DNA from 3 places in the Kosakonia sp. N21 genome. Region 1 is predicted to be linked to each of the others. Evidence: predicted binding sites of a transcription regulator. Region 1 holds the regulator's gene; each other region holds the start of a gene.
What was found. The regulator CRP, encoded in region 1, controls carbon source genes, mostly activating them, when cyclic AMP is high. The targets are predictions, from matches to a motif close to ATGTGANNNNNNTCACAT.
Positions count from the first base shown of each region.

Region 1 (5,520 bases):
TGAATGCCGGCCCGGATGTGATGCGCTTTGCGCCCTCGCTGGTGATAGACGTGCAAGACATTAACGAAGGGATGAATCGCTTTGCCGCTGCAGTGGCAAAAGTGATCAACGGCTAACCCCGCAGTCTGCGGGCCAGCCAGATGCCATGATGCGGGCGCTGACGCCATGCCACCGACGAAATGGTGTGCATGGTGTTCAGATGCCCGAGCACCCGCTGTAGATGTTGCTCCAGAGTGCTCATCGGCCCGTGGGTCAATGTCTCCGGCGCCTCCAGAATATTCACATCCCCCGACTCGCCCGGCCCGTCATACTCCAGTCGCTGCTGGCAGCGTTGCAGTGCAATTTCACAGGATTGCAGATAGCGTTGCGCCAGATCCGGCGTCAGCATGGTGTGTTCGCGCGCGAGGGTGGTCATGGCGTTGATATGCTCAACGATAAACTGGCTGTGCGTCACCCAAAGCTTCATGTCCTCCAGATAGCGGGTATTGAACCCCGGCTCCAGCATGGCCTGATTCAGTGAGTTGAACAGCGCATTGTGCGCCTGGTTGACGCGCATCCGTTGCCAGGCCAGCGGGGTAGGCTGCGGACTATCGCTGAGGATCAGGCGAATAGCCTCCTGATCGGTTTCCAGCGCGTCGTGGGCGTTCTGCCGCAACAGGCCGCTTTGCCATTGCGGCCATAGCCAGACCATGCCGCCGAAGGCAATCAGGCAGCCGAGCAGGGTATCGATCAGTCTGGCGACGATAAACTCCTCGCCGTTGAGCGTCAGCAGTTGCAGGGTATACACGGCGGTAATGGTAAAGCCGACCATCGCCCAGCCGTAGTTCTTACGGATAATCAGATAGCTTATCAGGGTGATCAGCAGCATTGCCGCCAGCGTAAAACCAAGCGGTACGTGAAAGTGCAGGGCAATCCCGGCAATCATCAGCCCGGCGAGCGTGCCGGCCGCCCGGTGCACAATACGCACCCGTGTTGCGCCATAGCCGTTTTGCGTCACAAACATGATGGTCATCATGATCCAGTACGGCTTCGGCAAATGCAGCGCACTGCCCATCAGGCTGGCGATACTGAGCATCACGCTGATACGCGCGGCATTACGCAACGCCGCGGATTTCAATGATAAATAGCTTCTGAGCGCCGGAATAAGCGGCAGACGGCGCTGTTTTTCGGCCATCAAATCGCGCAGATAGAGTGGACGCTGGGTTCGCAGCACGCGGGCGATACGGCTAAAGTGCCAGGCGCAAAACTGTCCGACCGGGTTTTCCGGGTGCTGGCGGGCGATTTTTTCCAGCGCGCCAATTTGCTTGTCCATTGTGAAACGTGTCGGATAGCGGTGATAGAGGATGTCATCCGCCAGGACGCGCAGGCGGGCGGCGACGGTTTGCGCATTCCAGCGGATCACCTGTTCAGCATGGGTCTGTTCCACCAGTTTTTGCACCTCTTCCGGCTGGTGCAGGCTGACAGAAATATGTTCCTGTAAATCCAGCGCAACCTGGAAGACGCGCAGCAGGCGTTTGTAGTCATTGTGTTGATTGGCCGCCAGCATATGCAGTTGCTGATAGCAGGTACTGATCATATCCACCGCTTTTTGTTGGCGCGCAAGCAGCGGTGGCAAGGCTTTTTCCGGATCGGCATGCTGCGTCAGCAGGCTGTATTTGGCTTCGCAATAATCAGCCAGTTGCCGGTAGAGCAGGCTGAGCGATTCGCGCAGCGGTTGTTCCCGCCACATCCAGAACCAGAACCAGTTAAACGCGCCGTACCAGAGCGTACCCAGCGCATAAATCAGCAGCGGCTCCCACACTGGCATACTGCCCGCAAGGCTCAGCGTGAAGATCGCGGCTATCAACGACGCAGGCAGCAAGCGCCCGTGCAGTGCACTGATCTCGGCAGTCACGCCGAGCAGTAAGGTGAGGACGGTAAAAATCAGCGGCAGAGGCAGCGCTTCGGCCAGCAGAAGCTGCACGGCAAGACTGCATCCGGCGAACAACGAGCCGCCAATAATCAAACGTTTAAAGAAGCGCTTATGCGGGGTATCAAGACCGGCAATGTTGCAACAGGCAGGAACCAGAGAAAACAGCAGGCCTTGTTGGAGATGGCCGACGATTAACCCGATGGCCACGGGCAAACATAACACCAGCGTTTGTCGCAGTGCATAGTTGATTTCGGGGTGATAAATCAGCCTGCGCCACATGGGGAAACAAAAACGGCGCGCCGGATGACCAACGCGCCGTTTTGCGGATTAACGTGTTCCGTAAACCACGATGGTTTTACCGTGGGCGGAGATCAGGTTCTGATCTTCCAGCATTTTCAGAATACGGCCCACTGTTTCACGGGAACAACCGACGATCTGACCAATTTCCTGACGGGTAATTTTAATTTGCATGCCGTCCGGGTGGGTCATGGCATCCGGCTGTTTCGCCAGGTTCAACAGCGTTTGTGCGATACGGCCTGTTACGTCCAGGAATGCGAGGTTACCAACTTTCTCCGACGTTACCTGCAGGCGGCGCGCCATTTGCGAGGAGAGACGCATCAGAATGTCCGGGTTAACCTGGATCAACTGACGGAATTTTTTGTAGGAGATTTCGGCCACTTCACATGCGGTCTTAGCGCGTACCCATGCACTGCGCTCCTGACCTTCTTCGAACAGCCCCAGTTCACCGATAAAATCTCCCTGATTCAGGTAGGAGAGGATCATCTCTTTCCCTTCCTCATCCTTGATCAGCACTGCCACTGAGCCTTTAACGATGTAATACAGCGTTTCTGCTTTTTCACCCTGGTGAATCAGCGTGCTCTTCGACGGGTACTTATGAATGTGGCAATGAGACAAGAACCATTCGAGAGTCGGGTCTGTTTGCGGTTTGCCAAGCACCATGCGCGATTATCCTCTGTTATAAGCTGTCTCCAGACACAGGATGTGCACCCTGCTTCTGGGGTTGCAATCTATACACGCTATCATTCGACTTCGTGTCTTCGCTTCCAAAATCCCTGGAAGTGGACCGTCAGCGTCATCTGCGGTCTCTAATGTATGATGTCCTTTGCGTACATGCGTAATGTCAATGTATCTCTGTAGCATCCAGATTGTTTTAGCATAGCTTTTACCGCATGTCTCCTGGTGTCTCGCTTCAGCATGACGCAGGTCGCCTTCCGTTGCGACTTTTGTTATGTACGCGTAATCTGTAAAGAAAATTGCAACTCCGGAGTAAATTAAAATGCAGGCTCGTGTGAAATGGGTGGAAGGGTTAACGTTCCTCGGTGAGTCCGCATCGGGCCACCAAATCCTGATGGACGGCAACTCAGGCGACAAAGCGCCAAGCCCGATGGAAATGGTGCTGATGGCTGCAGGCGGATGCAGCGCGATCGACGTGGTTTCAATCCTGCAAAAAGGGCGTCATAACGTGACGAACTGCGAAGTGAAACTGACGTCGGAACGTCGTGAAGAAGCGCCGCGTCTGTTTACGCATATCAACCTGCACTTTATCGTCACCGGTAGCGATCTGAAAGACGCGGCGGTGTCTCGTGCTGTGGATCTGTCGGCGGAGAAGTACTGCTCTGTGGCATTGATGCTGGAAAAAGCGGTGAACATCACCCATTCCTACGAAGTCATCGAAGCCTGATGGACGATGCCCGGTAGCGTCAGGCGTACCGGGCATTATACGCCGACCGCTATTTGATCTTTTTCCCTTCCATCAGCCGTTGCACCAGCGGCGTCATAATCAGCTCCATCGCCAGCCCCATCTTACCGCCCGGCACTACCAGCGTGTCCATATGGGAAATAAACGAACCCTGCAACATGGCCAGTAGCCACGGGTAATCAATCCCTTCCAGATTACGGAAATGGATCACCACAAAACTCTCATCCAGCGAGGGAATGCCTTTTGCCGCAAACGGGTTTGAGGTATCGACGGTCGGGACGCGCTGGAAGTTAATATGGGTGCGGGAAAATTGCGGGGTGATGAAGTTGATATAGTCTTCCATTGAGCGCACGACGGAATCCATTACCGCTTCACGGGAATGCCCGCGTTCGCTGGTATCGCGCACCAGCTTTTGGATCCACTCCAGGTTAACAATCGGCACCACACCGACCAGCAAATCCACATAGCGCGACACATCATGCTGCGGCGTCACAACACCGCCGTGCAGCCCTTCGTAAAACAGTACATCTGTGGGTTCAGGCAACGGTTGCCAGGGGGTAAACGTACCCGGCACCTGATTCCACGGCACGGCTTCATCGTAGGTATGGAGATATTTTCGCGCCTGACCTTTGCCGGTCTGACCATATTCGCGAAAGGTTTGCTCCAGCAGCCCAAAATCATTCGCTTCCGGGCCAAAGTAGCTGATATGCCGCCCAAGATCGCGGGCTTTACGGATCGCCATATCCATTTCCGGACGGGTATAGCGATGAAAACTGTCGCCTTCCACCTCGGCGGCCTGCATACCAAGCTGGGCGAAGATTTTACGGAAGGCGAGGCTGGTGGTGGTGGTTCCCGCACCGCTGGAACCGGTGACGGCAATAACCGGGTGTTTGGCGGACATAGCAACTCCCTGAATCAACGATTGTTTTCAGTATAGCCAGCCGCCTTGCACCCTGTTAGTCCCGGAACTGCCCGCGCGGCATAATATTTACCGTCTCGTGCAGTTCAGACCACACCAGCACGGCTTCACCGCGTTGCAGTTGCCGTTTAACGTCGGCGACCTTTTGTTCAAGCGAACGTTCATGTTCACCATAATCGGTGCCTTCACGCAAGACAAAGCTCTCAATGAGATTATCCAGCGTTTCGGTTGCGATATCTTGCCAGGGAATGATCATTTGGACTCCAGATATGCGGACAGCCAGTCCGGAATGCGCGTTTCAAGCCACATTTCCGGGTGGCGTAACGTTCCGCCGACAAAACCGACATGACCCCCGTGTTCGGTCAATTGATACTCAATGTTCGCTGGCAAATGCCCGGCATCCGGGATCACGTTATGATCCATAAACGGATCGTCTTTGGCGTGAATGATCAGCGTCGGTTTGCGAATATCCGGCAATACCGGCATTGCGCTACAGCGGCGATAGTAGTCCAGCGCGTCGGCAAAGCCGTGGATTTTCGCGGTGATCAGATCGTCAAACTCGCGGATGCGACGCACTTTGCGCAGTGCCGACAGCGTTAACGGTAGCGAGCCTGGGTAAGCGCGTAATTTCCGCGCAGCGTTGGCTTTCAGCAAGTTCAGCAGGTAGCGCTGATAAACGCGGGAGAACCCTTTATCCATGTGGTAGCTGCACGCTTCCAGCACCAGCGGCGCTGACACAATCACCGCCGCATCGACCGGCAGGTTGTCATCGGCTTTCGCCAGCAGGCAGCCGAGCATGTTGCCGCCCAGAGAGTAACCGACTGCCGCCGTCGGCGCTGCGCCGAACGTCTGGCGCAGCCAGTGCAAAAACCAGGTGCCATCTTCGGTTTCACCCGAGTGATAGATGCGGTTGAGACGATTAGGGATGCCGCTACAGCCACGGAAATGCATCACCACGCCCAGCCAGCC
Region 1 covers NZ_JBOBHR010000008.1:221,413-226,932, forward strand. The annotation lists gene argD (bifunctional acetylornithine/succinyldiaminopimelate transaminase) at 1-116, shown strand, start outside; gene ACQ3G7_RS19350 (YccS/YhfK family putative transporter) at 113-2,191, opposite strand; gene crp (cAMP-activated global transcriptional regulator CRP) at 2,240-2,872, opposite strand; gene ACQ3G7_RS19360 (OsmC family protein) at 3,210-3,614, shown strand; gene ACQ3G7_RS19365 (phosphoribulokinase) at 3,664-4,533, opposite strand; gene ACQ3G7_RS19370 (YheU family protein) at 4,589-4,807, opposite strand; gene ACQ3G7_RS19375 (hydrolase) at 4,804-5,520, opposite strand, start outside.

Region 2 (5,520 bases), on a different contig from region 1:
GCTTCTCCGCCAGCTGAACACCTGCCGGAACGTCAGCAGCCATTGCTGCGTTACCGGTAATTAGCGCAGTCAGAATTCCCGCTGCTACCAGACTTTTTTTTGTGATGATGGACATTGTGTTGATACTCCACTCATTATAATTACTGACGTTGACGCCAGCCTGTTGTCCCCTGTCGGGGGCCTGATGAGCGCAGGAGCTTTTTGGCGCTATCAGACATCTGCTTTTTTACTGCTGCTATCACCGACTTTTTTATTACGGATCGCTCAAACGGCAACCTTACGTCGATTCTTTCACCCGCCTCCCCTGTCGAGGCGCGTCTTAATGCCGGAGAGAAACGTCATATATGAAAACGATTCTCATCTAATCTGTTTATTCTGCGAATTATAAGGCTCATAAAGAGAATGGGCGGAAAATATCAAATGCCTTCCGCTGCCGCCAATACAATTTGCAAATTTGTTAACCATTTCTCTTTTGCGGCAAAGCGTTAGCCGCGAAGACGTGTCTGAACAGTCTCCCTGAGAATTTTTTATCTATGATTATCAATCAGATAAATGCGCATCACGACCATGTAATGCATTTTGGCAGATGACGTGGTTTTTTGCACAAAAAATCAACAACCGACCACTTTTTAGCACATTCATCTGCGATAAGATTGAAAGTACTAATATCATTTCAATTATGTCACGGCAAGCCCAATAGTATTATGTGAGGAAAATAACAGATGCGTTTGCACAGAATCTGCGCAAAGCGGATTCATAAAACTTATACCCCGTTGATAATCAATCATTTTTCTGATTAGCGCAATTTATTATACTTACCGCCGTTTTGCGTATTTATCATATGTTTTACTGATTTTGCGTTTTCCTTCACAGCCGGTTAAGCCCGACTTAATTAGCGCGATATATAAAATAATACATATCGCTTAATCATTGAGTAAATAAAGGAGGTGAATCAGTTCAGCAGTCCGGGGAAAATCGATTTAATACCGCCAACGATAAACTCAATTCCCAGCGCCATAAGCAGTAAACCCATAATACGCGTAATCACGTTAATGCCTGTCTGCCCGAGTAAACGCACCAGCCACGGGGCCATACGGAAAAGGCCCCATGAGCACAGAGCGAATAATGCAATGGCCACAGAGAAACCCAGCAGATATTCCACGCTGTGATAGCGTGTGCCCCACACGATCGTCGAACTGATGGCGCCAGGACCCGCCATTAGCGGCAGTGCTAACGGCACCACGCCGATGCTTTCGCGGATAGCGGTTTCTGATTGTTCCTGTTTGTTCTGTTTATCCTCACCCAATTTGCCGCTGATCATCGACATCGCAATCGTCACGACCAGAATGCCCCCGGCGATACGGAAGGAATCGATAGAGATACCGAAGATCTGAAGAATGGCATCGCCGAGAAATAACGATGTCCACAGGATAATGGCAACAGACAGGTTGGCCGTGAGGTTGGTTTTATTTCGCGCCCCTGCCGTTTGATAACTGGTCATACTAATGAAGACAGGGATGATGCCCACCGGGTTAACCAGCGCGAACAAACCGATAAAAAACTTAAAACAGGTCGTAAAATCAAACAATGTATGAATCACAGTACGCTCCGCAACGTCGCCAGACTCAGTGAGAGAAAGGGGTGACAGAATAATCCATGCCGAAGATACGCGTTTTCTTTATTACATTCATCAGGATTTCTGTCGAAATCAACGGCAATACAACATGTTATTCAGTTGTGGGAATTGTGATAATCTTAGAGGGCGCTCAGTCAGATGCCATTAACATTTGATACAAACGCCCAAAAACGACCTTGCTGAAAGGTGTCAGCATCACCGAAATTTGACGTAGATCACGCTAATACTACCTAAAACCAGGTAGTCTGGTGTCACCTAAAGAAAGTAAAAAAAGCGCTATTGCGTTGAGGCTCTTTCAGTAAATCAGTGGCATGTGGTTAGGCGTTAAGTGCCTGTTTTTCTGTAATTTACGCAACCTGCAGCCGGTCTGTCTATACTCTCGTATTGGACAGCTGGTTTACTAAAAGAGTTTAACATTATCAGGAGAGCATTATGGCTGTTACTAATGTCGCTGAACTTAACGCACTCGTTGAACGCGTGAAGAAAGCCCAGCGTGAATATGCCAACTTTACTCAAGAGCAAGTAGATAAAATCTTCCGTGCCGCCGCCCTGGCTGCCGCAGATGCTCGAATCCCCCTCGCTAAAATGGCCGTTGCCGAATCCGGTATGGGTATCGTCGAAGATAAAGTGATTAAAAACCACTTTGCTTCTGAGTATATCTACAACGCCTATAAAGACGAGAAAACCTGTGGCGTGCTGTCTGAAGATGACACTTTCGGCACCATCACCATTGCTGAACCTATCGGCATTATTTGCGGTATCGTCCCGACCACTAACCCAACGTCTACTGCTATCTTCAAATCACTGATTAGCCTGAAGACCCGCAACGCCATCATTTTCTCCCCGCATCCGCGTGCTAAAGATGCGACCAATAAAGCGGCGGATATCGTACTGCAAGCGGCTATCGCTGCGGGCGCGCCGAAAGATCTGATCGGCTGGATTGATCAGCCTTCTGTTGAACTGTCTAACGCGCTGATGCATCACCCTGACATCAACCTGATTCTGGCCACTGGCGGCCCGGGCATGGTGAAAGCAGCATACAGCTCCGGTAAACCGGCTATCGGCGTGGGCGCAGGCAACACTCCGGTTGTGATTGATGAAACGGCTGATATCAAACGCGCCGTGGCTTCTGTTCTGATGTCCAAAACCTTCGATAACGGCGTTATCTGTGCTTCTGAACAGTCTGTCGTTGTTGTTGACTCCGTTTATGATGCTGTTCGCGAACGTTTCGCCAGCCATGGCGGCTACCTGCTGCAAGGTAAAGAGCTGAAAGCGGTTCAGGACATCATTCTGAAAAATGGCGCGCTCAACGCGGCCATCGTCGGTCAACCGGCTTATAAAATTGCTGAACTTGCCGGCTTCACCGTTCCGACAACGACCAAGATCCTGATTGGTGAAGTGAAAGTTGTTGACGAAAGCGAGCCTTTCGCTCACGAAAAACTCTCTCCGACGCTGGCAATGTATCGCGCGAAAGATTTCGAAGACGCGGTAGAAAAAGCAGAGAAACTGGTCGCAATGGGCGGTATCGGTCATACATCCTGTCTCTACACCGACCAGGATAACCAGCCGGAACGCGTTGCACATTTCGGTCAGAAAATGAAAACCGCACGTATCCTGATTAACACCCCGGCTTCTCAGGGTGGTATCGGTGACCTGTATAACTTCAAACTCGCGCCTTCCCTGACTCTGGGTTGTGGTTCCTGGGGTGGTAACTCCATCTCTGAAAACGTTGGTCCGAAACACCTGATCAACAAGAAAACCGTTGCTAAGCGAGCTGAAAACATGTTGTGGCACAAACTTCCGAAATCTATCTACTTCCGCCGTGGCTCACTGCCAATCGCGCTGGATGAAGTGATTACTGATGGTCACAAACGCGCACTTATCGTGACCGACCGTTTCCTGTTTAACAACGGTTATGCAGACCAGATCACCTCTGTTCTGAAAGCGGCTGGCGTGGAAACTGAAGTGTTCTTCGAAGTTGAAGCTGACCCGACGCTGACTATCGTACGCAAAGGCGCTGAGCTGGCGAACTCCTTCAAACCGGACGTGATCATCGCGCTGGGCGGCGGTTCCCCGATGGACGCAGCCAAAATCATGTGGGTAATGTACGAACACCCGGAAACCCATTTCGAAGAACTGGCTCTGCGCTTTATGGACATCCGTAAACGTATCTACAAGTTCCCGAAAATGGGCGTGAAAGCGAAAATGATCGCTATCACTACCACTTCCGGTACCGGTTCTGAAGTTACACCGTTTGCCGTGGTAACTGACGATGCAACTGGCCAGAAATACCCGCTGGCGGACTATGCCCTGACCCCGGATATGGCCATCGTTGATGCCAACCTGGTGATGGATATGCCGAAATCGCTGTGTGCGTTCGGTGGTCTGGATGCAGTAACCCACGCCCTGGAAGCTTACGTGTCCGTACTGGCTTCTGAGTTCTCTGATGGCCAGGCGCTGCAAGCGCTGAAACTGTTGAAAGAAAACCTGCCGGCTTCTTACAACGAAGGGTCTAAAAACCCGGTTGCTCGTGAACGTGTTCATAGTGCTGCAACCATCGCAGGTATCGCGTTTGCTAACGCCTTCCTCGGGGTGTGTCACTCTATGGCGCACAAACTGGGTTCTCAGTTCCACATTCCGCACGGCCTGGCTAACGCCCTGCTGATTTGTAACGTTATTCGTTATAACGCGAACGACAACCCGACTAAACAGACTGCATTCAGCCAGTACGACCGTCCGCAGGCTCGCCGTCGCTACGCAGAAATCGCTGACCATCTGGGTCTGACTGCTGCCGGTGACCGTACCGCTGCGAAGATTGAGAAACTGCTGACCTGGCTGGAAAGCATCAAAGCTGAACTGGGCATTCCGAAATCCATTCGCGAAGCGGGCGTTCAGGAAGCAGACTTCCTGGCCAACGTGGACAAACTGTCTGAAGATGCATTTGATGACCAGTGCACCGGTGCCAACCCGCGTTACCCGCTGATCTCCGAGCTGAAACAAATCCTGCTGGATACGTTCTACGGCCGTGAGTTCAATGAAGGTGAACCTGCTGCAGCTAAAGCAGAGGCCCCGGCAAAAGCGGACAAGAAAGCCAAAAAAATGGCTTAATGGCTTAATGGCTTAATGGCTTAATGGCTTAATGGCTTAATGGCTTAATGGCTTAGTCTGACAAAAAACCCGCCTGATGGCGGGTTTTTTTATTGCTGTCTTACACCAGCCTGATAATGCACAGATCTGCGACAGGTTTTGGCGCTGTCGTGTTTACAGCATACAAAGCCAACTGAGCATAAAGAGATCTGCTGCGATGATGTTATTACGTCGGGCCTGCATCTATACGTCATTCATGCCTCAAACCCCGCACAGAGAGCACCTGGCGCAGCATATAGCGGTGTCGCCCTTACTTCCGTCCTCGCGCCTGAATTGCGGTCAGAGAGCCCTCTACCAGCGCTTCTTTATAGTGTTTGCGGCACACGGAAACATAGCGCTCATTGCCACCAATAACCACCTGCTCGCCTTCATTGTAAGGCCGCCCTGTTTGATCCAGACGCAGCACCATACTGGCCTTACGTCCACAGAAGCAGATTGTTTTCAGCTCTACCAGCTTATCTGACCATGCGAGTAAATACTGGCTGCCGACAAACAACTCGCCGCGAAAATCGGTGCGTAAACCATAACAGAGCACCGGAATATCCAGTTGATCGACAACTTCTGAAAGCGCATATACCTGTTCCCGTGAAAGGAACTGACATTCATCAATCAGTACACAATGTACCGCTTCGCGTTCGTGCTCGGCTTTAATTTCCTCAAACAACGATGATTGTGGATTAAACAAACGGGCAGGTGAGGATAATCCAATACGCGAACTCACCTTTCCCGAACCAAAA
Region 2 covers NZ_JBOBHR010000004.1:316,764-322,283, reverse strand. The annotation lists gene oppA (oligopeptide ABC transporter substrate-binding protein OppA) at 1-115, opposite strand, end outside; gene ACQ3G7_RS11760 (YchE family NAAT transporter) at 953-1,600, opposite strand; gene adhE (bifunctional acetaldehyde-CoA/alcohol dehydrogenase) at 2,069-4,744, shown strand; gene tdk (thymidine kinase) at 5,034-5,520, opposite strand, start outside.
Region 2: adhE (bifunctional acetaldehyde-CoA/alcohol dehydrogenase) is a predicted target of CRP. The motif match lies at 1,840-1,857, and genes of this name have one in related genera.

Region 3 (5,520 bases), on a different contig from region 1:
ATCGGTACGTAACCCGGTGACGCTCTCTTGCGCACTGCGTGAACCTGCAATGTCGCCCGCCTGGAAACGTGACCAGATGGCGTTAATGGCCTGCGGTGCAACGTTCGCCAGCCCGGAAATACAGGCGGAGCAGCCGTCAACAAAACCCTGATGGATTAACGAGTCCGGGCCGTTCAGTACATCGAAACCCTCGACATCTTTCACCGCATTCAGGAAACCGCTCAGGCTCTCATAGCTCCCGGCGCTGTCCTTGATACCGATAATGTTCGGATGTTCCGCCAGCGCACGAACCGTCTGTGGTTCGAGCGTATTGCCGGTACGTGCCGGGATGTTGTAGAGAAATACCGGCACGTTTAACGCGTCGGCGACAGCGGTGTAGTGGTTAATCAGCTCATCTTGTTTCAGCGGCACGAAATAGGGGGTGATCACCGACACCGCATCCACGCCCAGTTTCTCGATTTGCCGCCCCAGACGAATGGTTTCACGGGTAGAGATTTCGCCGATGTGCGCCACTACCGGCGAGCGTCCGGCCACTTCCTCTACGCAGGTGGCGGTAACGGCGACCTTTTCCTGCTCGTTCAGCACGAAAAATTCCCCGTTGGTGCCGCCGCAAAAAATGCCGTTACCGGCCTCAATCTGGCGGTTAATTTGTTGTTTGAGCGCGTTCGGGTTAACAGCCCCGTCGGCGTCGAAAGGTGTAACAATGGCGGTCAACACGCCTTTAATGTGCTTGTTCATAACTTGTCCCTGATTCGCTGTTTAGTCCCGGTGGCGCAGCGCTTACCGGGCCGACAGACGGTTAAAAACGGTTAAAACAACGTCTGATAGATGGCCTGCACCTGTGCGTGATCTACGGTGCAGGGGGCATTGTTCATCAGGCGCTTAACATTCAGCGCGGCGTCACTCAGCGCCGGGATATCTTCACGGGGGACACCGAGCGCTTCGAGGTTGTCCGGCAGATTCAGCCGCTTAACCAGCGCGGCGAACCACGCCACCAGCGCCAGCGATTTCTGTTCGTTGCTCAGCGTGGTGTCGGCGTCAGGGACCAGATCCCAGACCTGGGCAAATTTCTCCACGGCGTGCGGACGCACCACGTTCATGCACGGCGCCAGCAAAATGGCGTTCGCCACGCCATGTGGCAGATGGTATTTGCCGCCGAGCGGGTAAGAGAGCGCGTGCACCAGGTGTGTACCGGCGTGGGCAATGGCCGCGCCGCCGTAATACGAGGCCCACAGCATCTCCAGCCGGGCGGTCAGGTTGTGCGGTTCATTGACGGCGGTTTCGATATTGCGCAGCAGTTTGCGCAGGCCCATCAGCGCAACGTTGTCGCTGACCGGGTTGGCAATGGTGGCGGTGAAGCACTCAATCAGATGGCACAGCGCATCGATGCCGGTCGACGAGGCGATATGCGCAGGCATGCTGGTGGTCAGCTCCGGCAGTAACGCCACGTAATCCGGTAACATCACCGGGGAGATAATGCCAATTTTGGTGTCCTGCTCCGGGATCGCCAGAATCGCGTTAGGCGTGGCTTCCGAACCGGTTCCGGCGGTGGCGGGGATCAACAGCGACGTCACGCGTGCCGTGGGTTTGTCGCCGTTCAGCAGCGCAGGCAAACCGGGGGAGGCCGGGTGGCAGAGAACGGACAACAGCTTGGCGACATCCAGCACGCTGCCGCCGCCAATACCGACCACCAGGTCAAATATCTTGTCGCCCAGCCCTTGCAGAATGTTGGCGACGTCATGCTGGCTCGGCTCTGGCGGCACATTATCAATCAGTTGCAGATCTGCACCGTTGGCCGTCAGCAGGGCGCGGATCTGCTGCGTCGGCGCAAGCTTAATTACATTGCCATCGCTGACCAGTAAGATTTTCTCTTTACCTGCAAGCAGTGGGGCTATCGCCGGGATCGCGCCTGCGCCACTTATCAGGGTGCTATTAATCGTTACCACAACCTTCTCCTGTCTCTGTTATGGTGATTGAGTTCAATCATTACTTGTCAATCACCGTCACTACATGGCCTAAATTTATAATTTATTCGCAAACTGAATAAGTTGATCTTGCTCACATATAATCAATCATGATTGAATATAATCATATCCAGTGCATAATGACCCGGAGAAGGGATGAACGAGCCAACCTCGGATAAACAGATAGCCATCCTCGCCGACGACTTTACCGGCGCGAATGACGCGGGTGTCAGCCTGGCGCAGAGAGGAATGACGGTGGATGTGGCGCTGAGCGCGAACTACGTCAGCACTGCGCAGGCCCGTATTTATAACAGCGACAGCCGGGCGCTCACCGCCAGCGATGCCGCGCAGCGGGTTACCGTGCTGACGCAAAAGATTGTCGCGCACGGCGCGCCGCAGTGGCTGGTTAAGAAGATCGACTCCACGCTGCGCGGCAATGTGGGGGCCGAAGTCGCCGCCATGTTGCAGGCTTGCAAGGCCTCCGCCGCGATTATCGCGCCGGCTTTTCCGGCGGCGGGTCGCATCACCCGCAACGGGCAGTGCTTTGTTCATGAGCGATTGCTGACGGACACCGAGTTCGCCAGCGATCCGAAAACGCCCGTCACCAGCGCCGACATCGGTATGTTGCTGGCGGCGCACAGCCGCGCGGAAATCCGTTACCTGCACGCCGCTGATGTGGCGGCGGCGCTGGCGAACGCATCGGTGAGTGCGCCCCTGTTGCTGGTGGTGGATGCGCAAAGCGATGCCGAGCTGGATGAGATTGTCGCCCAGGCCGAGTCGGCGGCATCGCGCCCACTGTTGGTGGGGTCCGCAGGGTTGTGCGATGCGCTGGCGCGTCGGCTGAACCCGTGTGTTCCGCGCACGGTACTGGCGGTGGTGGGGTCAATGAGCGAAATCGCTCAACAACAGCTGGCGTGGGCGGCAAAACATCCCCGCGTGGAGCAGGTGTTTATTGATATCAACACGTTATTCACCCCGGCGGCGGCGGAGTACCGACAACACATCGTCCGCATCCTGGTCAGCGGCCGTCACTGTCTGGTGCATACCTGCCCGGATACGCAGGCGCGTCACCAGATTGCCGCGCTGTGTGAACAGCAGGGCGTAAGCCGCAGCGAACTGGGTGAGCGTATTTGCGCGTTTTTAGGGGAGTTGACGCGGGATGTTCTGCGCGAAGCGCAACCGGACGCGCTCTATCTTTCCGGCGGCGATGTGGCGGTTGCGGCGGCCCATGCGCTTGGGGCGAAAGGTTTTAGCATCCGCGGGCGGGCTGCGGGCTGCGTGCCGTGGGGATACTTTTCAGGTTGTCCTTGGCAACGACCGGTGATGACCAAAGCAGGTGGCTTTGGTGACGAAACTACCTTGCTTAAGGTTCTGCATTTTATCGAGGAGAAATCGAGTGACTAATATCATTGCTGTAACGATGGGCGACCCGGCGGGTATTGGCCCGGAAATCATTATCAAATCGCTGGTCGAAGGAGAGTTAGCCGGTTCGCCGGTGGTGGTGGTCGGGTGTGCGCGGACGTTTCAGCGCATTCTTGGGCTGAATATCACCCCGCGTGCGGAACTGCGCATTATTGAACGCGTTGCCGATGCGCGTTTTGCGCCGGGCGTTATCAACGTGATTGACGAACCGCTGGCGGATGTCGATGCCCTGCAACCTGGTGTGGTGCAGGCGCAGGCCGGGGATCTGGCTTATCGCTGCATTAAACGCGCCACCGAACTGGCGATGAGCGGAGACGTGAAAGCCATTGCCACCGCGCCGCTGAACAAAGAAGCGCTCTTTATGGCCGGGCATCACTATCCGGGCCACACTGAGCTGCTGGCACAACTGACCGACAGCAAAGATTACGCGATGGTGCTCTACACCGATAAACTGAAAGTGATTCATATCACGACGCATATCGCCCTGCGTAAATTCCTCGACACCCTGAATCAGGATCGCGTGAAAACAGTGGTGCGTATTGCCGATACATTCCTGAAACGCGTCGGCTATGACAATCCGCGGATTGCGGTAGCGGGGGTCAACCCACATGCCGGCGAAAACGGGTTGTTTGGTGATGAAGAGATCACCATTGTCGGCCCGGCGGTGCAGGCGATGAAAGCCGAAGGGGTGAATGTGACCGGGCCGTGCCCGCCGGATACGGTGTTTATGCAGTGCCACGAAGGGATGTATGACATGGTGGTGGCGATGTACCACGATCAGGGGCATATTCCGTTAAAATTGCTGGGCTTTTACGATGGCGTTAATATCACCGCCGGGCTACCGTTTATCCGTACCTCAGCGGATCACGGCACCGCATTTGATATCGCCTGGCGTGGTGTGGCGAAAGCCGAGAGCATGGCGGTATCCATCCAGTTAGCAATGCAAATTACACGGGAATAATATGAAGGGATATAACCGGTTAGAGCAGATTATGGATTACCTGAAAGGGCATAATCTGGTGACGGTGGATCAACTGGTCGCGGCTACGGATGCCTCGCCTGCCACCATTCGCCGCGATCTGATCAAGCTCGATCAGGAAGGGGTGATCAGTCGCACCCACGGCGGCGTAACGTTGAACCGGTTTATCCCCTCCCAGCCGACCACCAGCGAAAAAATGCAGCGCAACCTGGCGGAAAAACACGCCATTGCCTGCGCCGCCGCTGCACTGGTGAAAGCCGGGGATGCAATTGTGCTGGATGCGGGCACCACGATGATTGAGCTGGCTCGCCAGCTCACGCATCTGCCGCTGCGGGTGATCACCAGCGATTTGCACATTGCGCTGTTTCTGTCGGAATTTAAACAGATTGAAGTGACGATTATCGGTGGGCGTATTGATGATTCCAGCCAGTCCTGCATTGGCGAGCACGGGCGCAAGCTGCTGCAAAACATCTGGCCGGATCTGGCGTTTGTCAGCTGTAACGGCTGGGGGCTGGAGCGCGGGATCACCGCGCCAACGGAAGAGAAAGCCGCGCTTAAGCACGATCTGATCGCCAATGCCAGGCGGCGGATCCTGCTGGCGGACAGCAGCAAATATGGTGCGTGGTCGCTGTTTAACGTGGCAACCCTGGATTCGCTGACCGATATCATCACCGATGCGCAGCTCAGTGCGGATATCCGCCAGCAGCTTGAGTCATTGCCGGGGCGGTTAACCATTGCCAGTTAACCGCGCATCGTCAGGGCAGGCGGGCAATATTGGCCTTGATAACCCCGACGGAGTGGTTGAATTTCACCACTTCGTCATCCCGCAGTTGTAACTCAATAATCTGCTGTACACCGTTCTGCGCCAGCACGGCGGGAACCCCAATAGCCACATCTTTCACACCATACTCGCCGTCAAGAATGCAGGAGATCGCCAGCGCGCGGTGGCTGCCGGTGAAAATATTCCGGCAGATCTCGGCAATGGTGCCGGCAATACCATACTCAGTGCAGCCTTTACGGGCATAGATCTCAAAACCGTGGCGGCGAACTTTCTCCGCCAGTGCATCGACATCCAGCGTCTGGCCGGTTTTGCGCCGGTAGACCTCGGCGATGGGCGAACCGTATACCGACGAATGCGACCACACCGGAAACTGG
Region 3 covers NZ_JBOBHR010000005.1:64,198-69,717, reverse strand. The annotation lists gene ACQ3G7_RS13435 (dihydrodipicolinate synthase family protein) at 1-738, opposite strand, end outside; gene ACQ3G7_RS13430 (iron-containing alcohol dehydrogenase) at 810-1,946, opposite strand; gene dtnK (D-threonate kinase) at 2,121-3,368, shown strand; gene ACQ3G7_RS13420 (D-threonate 4-phosphate dehydrogenase) at 3,361-4,347, shown strand; gene ACQ3G7_RS13415 (DeoR/GlpR family DNA-binding transcription regulator) at 4,349-5,110, shown strand; gene ACQ3G7_RS13410 (L-lactate dehydrogenase) at 5,121-5,520, opposite strand, start outside.
Region 3: ACQ3G7_RS13430 (iron-containing alcohol dehydrogenase) is a predicted target of CRP. The motif match lies at 2,047-2,064, and genes of this name have one in related genera.